Regions from separate parts of the Methylophilus sp. VKM B-3414 genome, predicted to be linked through region 2. Evidence: riboswitches for the same ligand, from Rfam matches in the RefSeq annotation. Region 2 holds a riboswitch; the other holds the start of a gene.
The links. A riboswitch is a leader RNA that binds a small molecule or an ion and turns the genes downstream of it on or off. The one in region 2 is predicted to bind cobalamin.
Positions count from the first base shown of each region.

Region 1: linked by a shared signal. The riboswitch ahead of nrdA (class 1a ribonucleoside-diphosphate reductase subunit alpha) and the one ahead of Q9292_RS04395 (TonB-dependent receptor domain-containing protein) in region 2 are both predicted to bind cobalamin.

Region 1 is NZ_JAVTLI010000001.1:240,817-245,112, reverse strand. It holds gene nrdA (class 1a ribonucleoside-diphosphate reductase subunit alpha) at 1-1,534, opposite strand, end outside; cobalamin riboswitch at 1,712-1,933, opposite strand; gene Q9292_RS01145 (TonB-dependent siderophore receptor) at 2,192-4,296, opposite strand, start outside.
Region 2 is NZ_JAVTLI010000003.1:456,853-461,148, reverse strand. It holds gene Q9292_RS04415 (EVE domain-containing protein) at 1-70, opposite strand, end outside; gene Q9292_RS04410 (DUF2237 family protein) at 139-498, shown strand; gene Q9292_RS04405 (cell division protein ZapA) at 782-1,084, opposite strand; gene Q9292_RS04400 (hypothetical protein) at 1,087-1,323, opposite strand; cobalamin riboswitch at 1,414-1,626, shown strand; gene Q9292_RS04395 (TonB-dependent receptor domain-containing protein) at 1,626-3,668, shown strand; gene Q9292_RS04390 (hypothetical protein) at 3,756-4,296, shown strand, end outside.

The DNA of each region.
Region 1 (4,296 bases), on a different contig from region 2:
GCTTATTGGTGGCGTTGAGCGCGGCTTTGACTGGGTAATCCTGGTATTCGAGCAAGGCATCTAATGCACGAACCACGAGCTCGGCCAGGCCTTCGAGCTCGTCCAGCGATTCCAGCGCGCCCAGGTTAAATGCTGACAGGGTACACAGCGCAATTTCGCCTTCGGTGTCGTTGATGTCATTGAGTGGCTTGGTCGGCAGTGCGATTTCCATACACAGGTTGGACTGGCGCACCGGCGCAACAGCCGGATCAAACGGGCTATGCGTGTTGCAATGGTCTACGTTCTGGATGTAGATACGGCCGGTACCGGCGCGCTCTTGCATCATGAGCGAGAACAAGTCTACGGCAGGCAAGCTGCGCTTGCGGATGCTGTCATCGGCTTCGTATTGGGTGTACAGGCGCTCAAAGGTATCCTGGTCGGCAAAAAACGCGTCATACAGGCCGGGCACATCATGCGGCGAGAACAAGGTGATCTGTTCACCTTTGATCAGGCGCTGATACATGAGGCGGTTGATCTGCACGCCATAGTCGAGGTGGCGCACGCGGTTTTCTTCGACGCCACGGTTGTTTTTAAGCACCAGCAATGACTCAACTTCGAGGTGCCACAAGGGGTAGAACAACGTCGCCGCCCCACCGCGTACCCCACCCTGTGAGCAGGATTTGACCGCAGACTGGAACAGCTTATAGAACGGCAGGCAGCCGGTGTGCTGTGCTTCACCGCCACGAATTTCACTGCCCAGCGCACGGATACGGCCGGCGTTGACGCCGATACCGGCGCGCTGCGACACGTATTTCACAATCGCGCTGGAAGTGGCGTTGATGCTGTCCAGGCTGTCGTCACACTCAATCAGCACGCAAGAGCTGAACTGGCGTGTCGGCGTCCGCACGCCAGACATAATTGGTGTCGGCAGTGAGATCTTGAAGGTAGACACCGCATCATAAAAACGCTTGATGTAATCGAGACGCGCCTGGCCTTTGTAGTTAGCAAACAGGCTCATCGCCACCAGAATGTAAAGAAACTGCGGACTCTCGTAGATCTTTTTGGTGACGCGGTTTTGTACCAGGTATTTGCCCTCAAGCTGCTTGACCGCAGCATAAGAGAAATTCATGTCGCGCCAGTGGTCCAGATAGCCATTTAGCGTATCAAACTCTTCGCGGCTGTAATCCTTGAGCAGGTGCGGATCGTATTTGCCCAGCGCGGTCAGGTTGGTCACATGGTCAAACAAATGCGGTGGCTCAAACTGGCCATAAGCAATTTTGCGCAGGTGAAAAATATTCAGGCGCGCGGCCAGGTACTGGTAATCCGGCGTTTCTTCCGAAATCAGGTCGGCAGCAGATTTGATGATGGTTTCATGGATATCGTCGGTGCGGATACCATCATAAAACTGGATATGGGAGCGCAATTCAACTTGTGACACCGACACATTATTGAGGCCTTGTGCGGCCCAATCAATGACGCGATGAATCTTGTCGAGGTTAATCGGTTCCTTGCGGCCATCACGTTTCGTGGCTTGCATGGATTCGTATTGTGTCATGGTGGCTCCCAGTGCTGGCGGCGGAAGGGACACGGCACTGGCTGCGGGGCGCATTTTTTCTGGCAATAGCCTGCCCGTTGTCGAGCAATCAAAGAAAAAACCTGCACCCGTTTAAAGACCAGACTTGCAATCAGTACAGGACTCACTGCATCTGCCGAGGACACCCCGCCTCAAACGTTAACAAGAAAAAATCACGGCAGGTCTCCTGGCTCTCAGGTCATGATTGTTTGCCTTGGCCTTCCCGAATCGCTTCAGTGGCGAGCAAAGCAGCAAACAACTCGCTGATTACAGTTGCGGGGGCAGCTCTGGCTTGACAATGGCCATCGCCATCGCGCACCAGATTCCCTTTTAAAGACAGGCACCGATCAGTGCCCGTATACCGTATGGACGTGACTATAAATCAATATATACGCATTTTCAACACACAAAAACACAATATATTGTTATGAGACACTAAGTGATTGTTTTGCCTGAATATATTTTTTTGCAAGGCCCAGAGCAAGCATTTTGTGCTGTGACCTGATGTTTGCCCAGCCTCAAAAAATGCTTTTTTGCCTCACCGCCAGGCGACCGGAGGCGACAAGCCAGCGTCAGACCCGCCTACTGACGCTGGCGAGATGGCAGCCGCCATCGCAGCCACCCGCAAAGTTATCTCGCTTAAAAATCGAGTTGTGCACTGGCTTTAAAGATACGCGGCTCGCCTTGCGTCAGGAAATTCCAGTCGCCATGTGCTTGCCAGTATTTTTCGTTGGTCAGGTTCTGCACCCCGGCACGCAAGGTGAGTTGATGCGCGTTCAGCTTGGTGTGATAGCGCGCACCGAGGTCGAACAAGGTATATCTGTCCAGTGCATGGGTATTGGAGGCCTCAAGATAACGCCGACCGACGTAACGCGCGCCTGCCGACAGTGTCAGGCCAGGCAAATCCATCACCTGGTAGTCCGCATACAGCGCTGCACTCCAGCTGGGAGCATTGGCGGCATCCTTGCCATTCACGCTGGCATCATCACTTTTGTTTTCGCTTTGCATCCACACCAGGCTGCTACGCAACGCCCATTGGCTGCCTAACTCGACACGGCCAGCCAGGTCTAGCCCGCTCAACACCAACCCTTTGCTTTGTTGCACATAGACATTGTCTGCATTGGTATACGCCAAACCACGCTGCATGCGGAACAGCGCGGCCTCGGCCGACCAGAAACTACCCTGTTGCTTGAGGCCAATTTCATACTGCTTGCTTTCAAGCGGGCCAAACGACTGGTTTTCGTTATTGGTGCCTATGGGTGCCGTATTGCCTTCTTCGAGCGCTTCAACATAGCTGGCGTAAGCCGTGATGGACGCTTGTGGCTTCCAGAGCAAGGCGTAAGTCGGCGTCATTTTGCTTTTTTTGTAGGTGGGGCCATTGGGCTGATTTTTTTCATAGTTGCTATGTCTCAGACCAATAATCGTGCTCCATTCCGGCGTCCACTGCAGGGTATCACTCATAAACACACCGACATTACGGGTTTTGAAAATGGTACTGAGATTCCGGTTGATACTTGCGTCAGGATCAGTCTCATCACTGCGGCCAGTGTAAAGATTACCCGTCCCCAATAAGGCAAAACTGTCCGGTGCGCCACTGCGATGCACCGTCTGCAAGTCTGCGCCAGTGACCAGAGCATGCTTGATCTGGCCGGTTTCAAACTGGCCATGCAGCATCAGATTAGCTGACTGATTGTGATGTTGGCTATACCACTGCACTTGCGCATCGCTAAAGTTTCCCGCATCGTCATTGATGGTCATATAACTATCGTAATTGGTACGCCTGAGCTTGGAAACCCGCGCCGCAGTGCTTAAATACCACTGGTCATTAAACTGCCAGCGCAACGCCGTGCCTGCCGTCATCATCTCGGTTTCATGATAGGTGAAGTCCTGCGTCAAGCGGCGTGCGCCGTCAATCGGTTTAGGGCTGGCGGCATTTTGATCCACCACCAGGGCAAACATGGATCCATTGACCTTGCGCTTCTGGTAGAGACTATCCAGCTCAACCGTGAGTTGATCAGAGGGTTTGAAATCCAGCGCCACAGAGGCAGAGTCGCGCTTGATCGGGGCATCAAGATAGGTATCCCCTGCCTCATGGATGTAGTTAATACGCATGCCCGCACGCCCCTCTGCAAAGCGGCGACCAACATCCAGATTCAGGTTGTACTGGCTATCCGTCATTAAGCCCGCCGTCACGCGGGTGACTGGCGTATCCCCGGCGCGTTTGAGTCTGTAATTGAGGATGCCGCCCGGTTGCGCAAAGCCGTACATAAAACCGGACAAGCCTTTCAGCAGCTCAACCTGCTCAAAATGCTCAATCGGTAAATCGGTGTTCCATGGTGAAATATTCAGGCCATCGATCTTGTAGCCATTCAATAAATCCAGTGCCAAGCCTCTCACCGTAATCATGGTACTCTCCCGGGCCACGCCATTACTGGACGCGGTGACGGCTGCATCCAGCTTGAAGGCCTCGGCAACATTGCTAGCTTGGCGATCTAAAATGTCCTCAGCCTTGACCACACTGACTGAAAACGGGGTATCGAGTAAGGACTTGTCGCCCAGCGCCCCCTGACTGGCAGTACTCGCTTCATAACGGCTTAACAGACCGTTACCCTCTTTACTGGCCTGCACCTGTACCTCGCTTAAGGTTTGTGGCGCGTCTTTTTCGGTGATGACAGGAATCACACTGAAATGCGTTTCATCCGTCTGTTGTAATGCCAGGCCGGTATTTTCCAGTAATTGATGCA
Region 2 (4,296 bases):
TGGGGAATCCCGCCAAATCATCAATGGAGACATCCGAGGGTTCGGATTTCATTAACCAGTAACGCGCCATGCCTGAAAACCTTCTTTACACATCTAAATGCCAGTATCATAAACCAAGTTAGAGCACAGTTGAAAATCATGACAAAAAACGTTTTAGGCACCCTTCTGATCCCTTGCAGTATGCAACCAGTCACAGGCTTTATGCGTGATGGTTGTTGCAGTCACCACCCGGAAGATTTAGGTAAACATACCGTCTGCGCAGAAATGACAGATGAGTTTCTGGCGTTTTCGCAAGCGCAAGGCAATGACTTGTCCACCCCCAGACCAGACTATGCATTTCCCGGGCTCAAGGCTGGTGATCGGTGGTGCCTGTGTGCGAGAAGATGGCTGGAAGCCAGTGAAGCCGGTTACGCGCCGCCAGTGATTCTGGAGTCTTGCCACGAAAACTGCCTGGAAATCATTAGCCTGGCGGACCTGAAATACCACGCCTTGAGATAACAAGACAAAGGTGCGAGAGGGGATGTGCTAAGGGGTTACCTGAGCCGCTAATCCTGAACCAAAAAAGTTCAGGTGGTAACAGCCTAAGGTACATTAGGTTCGCACGCCAAGGGCGTCTTAAAAGACCGCCCAACTTAGTGCGATCGCACCGCACCTGATGAGCCGAAACCTATAACAAAGACTAGTTCAAGGAATTTTGGACTCAGGCAACGCCTTAGCACACCACATTTATGATACGTCATTTAATACTAATGACGGTTAAAATTTTGTGAAATGAAGCGGATTACAATAATTTGTGCTGGCCGGACAAAACATCATCGATCTGCTGCTGCATGGTAGAAATGCGCTTTTTCACATCGCCCACATCAACCCCGCCGCTACGCGTATTCAACAACTCATGGGTAATGTTCAGCGCGGCCATGATCGCAATCCGCTCCACACTCACCATCTTGCCCACATCACGAATTTCGCGCATTTTACCATCAAGGTAACCCACCGCCTGCAATAAACTGTCGCGCTCTTCGTCGGTACAGGTCACGCTAAACGCGCGACCCATGATCTCGATATCAATCGGCTGCTTGGCCATGACTAACGACCTTCCTCAGGCAATGCCGACAACAACCGCTCCAGCTGTACACTGGCTTGCGTCATGTTCAGCTTTAGAGATTGTGACTCCTGATGCAAACGCGTGACCTCCTGACGTAACTCCACGTTTTCGTCACGCAGCTGGCTGCACAAAGCAATCAGCTTCGTCACACGCTCTTCAAGACTTTTCAAATCGGCATCCATCAGCCCATTATCTTTTAAAAAAACGAGTGTGGTCAATAGCTAAGCGCATTTTTTCAAAGTAAATTAAGAATTTGAAGCCCCTCGCAAGACACCATGCAACTGGTCAAAGTCAGTGCTTTAGACTAGAATGCCGAACAGTTGTCAGGTGCCTGCGTCTGCGTTCTTGCAGACAAGGGTGAAACTGGGAAACAGGTGCGCGAACCTCGTTCGCAATGCCTGTGCTGCCCCCGCAACGGTAAGCAAGTGCGGGTCTATCCATACGCCACTGAGTAAAAACTTGGGAAGGCGATAGACCAAAACTTGCCAGCCCGGAGACCGGCCTTATAACTTAAATAAGCATGGAAATACCGCGGGGTGACGGTTTCAAAACGAATGACATTCTCAAGCTATTAAATGTCTCCATCAATGTCTTTGATGTTGAGCCTGTCTACCTTGCGTTTCCTTTTTACTTTTTGCATGCGGGGTCGCATGCATTATCGGAAACAATCATGAATAAAAAAATCATTTTGGGACTCATCGCCCTTTCTCCTACGCTTACTCAAGCGCAAGAAGTCTTTTCAAATAGTAGTAGTGAAATTGCTTCACTGTCTTTGGATGAAGTTACTGTAACGGCAGCCAGGGTTCCCGTTTCGACTAAAACAGCTACTGGAGATGTTACTGTCATTACTCACGATGAAATTGATCGTTTAAAAGGCAGTTCACTTCCTGACTTGCTCAGACTGCAACCGGGTTTACAAATTTCCACCAATGGAGGCATGGGAACCGCAAGCAATGTATTTTTACGTGGCACCAATGCGGAACAGGTTGTGATTTTAGTGGATGGCTTGCGCATTAATTCGGCAACATTGGGTACGACTGCGATTGAAAACCTGCCGCTTGCGTTGATAGATAGAATAGAAATTCTTCGTGGCCCAGCTTCCAGCCTGTATGGCGCAGATGCCATTGGCGGAGTTATTCAGATATTTACTCGGCGGGGGAAAACCGATCAAACAAGATTTTTTGGTAGCGTAGGCGCAGGTAGCTATGATACCTACACAGGTAGCGCAGGGTTTGGCAGCCGCTATCGTGCCTTGCAATTTGGGGGGCAAATAAACAGCTATGACACACGCGGCATATCTGCCAAGAAACACCCACCTCAAGCCATTGATCGCGATCGGGACGGCTATCGTAACTTGAGTGGAAGTGCCTATGCCGACTTAGAGTTCAGAGAGGGACACAGCCTGGGCGTCAACTTCATGGAATCTGATGGACGGAATGATTTTGACAATGCATATAACAACTACTCTACAACCAATCAGCAGGCCTATGGCGCAACGCTCAAAAATCAACTTACTGAACATTGGAACAGTACCTTAAAATATGGAATCGGTCGCGAGCGCTCGTTTAGCCTGAATAGCGCTACCAGTAATAGTAAATTCGACTCAAAGCAGACTCAGATCACATGGCAACACGATTACTCCCTAGCTGTTGGGACCTTAACATTTGCCTACGATAGACTCGAACAAGATGTAGATACTTTGTCAAATGGCATTCCAAGCATTAGCAGAACAAGAAATGATGACGGCTTTCTTGTGAGCTTTGTGGGAAACCGTGCTGCACACAGCACCCAGATGTCAGTGCGTGAAGACCATAACAGTCAATATGGCAACTACGTTACGGGCGGTTTTGGTTATGGTTATACATTTTCGCCAGAATGGAAAGTCACTGCTCAATATGGTTCTGCGTTTAGAGCACCTACATTTAACCAATTGTATTTCCCTAGCTTTGGTGATCCAACGCTCAAACCAGAAAAGTCTGATAACTTTGAAACGAGCCTGCGGTACCAAAACACCGCCATACAGGCCAAAATGACTGTATTTGAGAATCACATTCGCGACCTGATTCAGAACGTTGGGCCTGCAACCTCAGGATGTTCCTTTACAGGATTCTGCCCCGTCAATGCCGGTAAAGTTGTTATTCAAGGACTAACCATCGAGGGAGGTGCCATGCTGGACGATGAATGGCAACTCGCTGGAAACCTCACTATTCAGTCCCCAAGAAGCGATGATACAAATAAACTGCTGCCAAGAAGAAGTCAGCGCTATGGCAATTTGCAGTTGCTATATAAATCAGGCAATTGGAATGCTAGCACCGAACTCTCAGCATCATCAGCTCGTTACAACGACGCGGAAAATAATTTCAGATTAGGGGGCTACACTTTATTAAACGCTTCGCTTGGCTATCAGTTAGCTTCCCACTGGAAACTTCTCGCGCGGGCAAACAACCTTTTGAATAAAGATTATGTATTGGCAACCACCAAGAGCTCGTTTTCCCCCAACGCGCCTGATTACAACACCATGGGTACCAACGTCTTTATCAGCCTGAATTACGATATGAAGTAAACCGGGAACGGGGGATTTTGCCCAAGCCCGTGCGAATTGGGCTAAAATCCACGTCTTATAATTAACCTTAATTTTGGAGTCGTTGGCATGCCACGTAACCTTTCAACTCAGTCTCTGGCAATTGGCTTTCTCATTGCCTTGATGGTCATTATCACGCGTGGTCATCATTTTGCTTCGATTGATTTTTTACCGAGCGCTTCTTATGCAGCGTTTTTTATCGCGGGTTATTACCTGCGCTCAACGCTGGTGTTTGTGGCCTTGCTGGGATTGTGTGCTGCGCTGGATATGGCAGCCATCACCTGGGGCGGTGTGAGTAATTTCTGCGTGACCCCTGCTTATGGCTTTTTGTTGCCGGCTTATGGCAGCATGTGGCTGGCTGGCCGTTGGACTGCGTCGAACACCACCTGGCAATTAAGCAGCCTGTTCAAGCTGACAGGGGCGGTATTGGTGGGATCTGTGCTTGCTGAGCTGTTTTCCAGCGGTGGGTTTTACTTCTTTGGTGGCCGCTACGCCGAACCGACCCTGGTTGAGTTTGGCGCGCGTCTGGTCAAATACTTCCCGAAACAAATTGAAGCGATTGCATTTTGGGTTGTGGTTGCAGTGATTGCACATGTGGCATTTGGCCTGG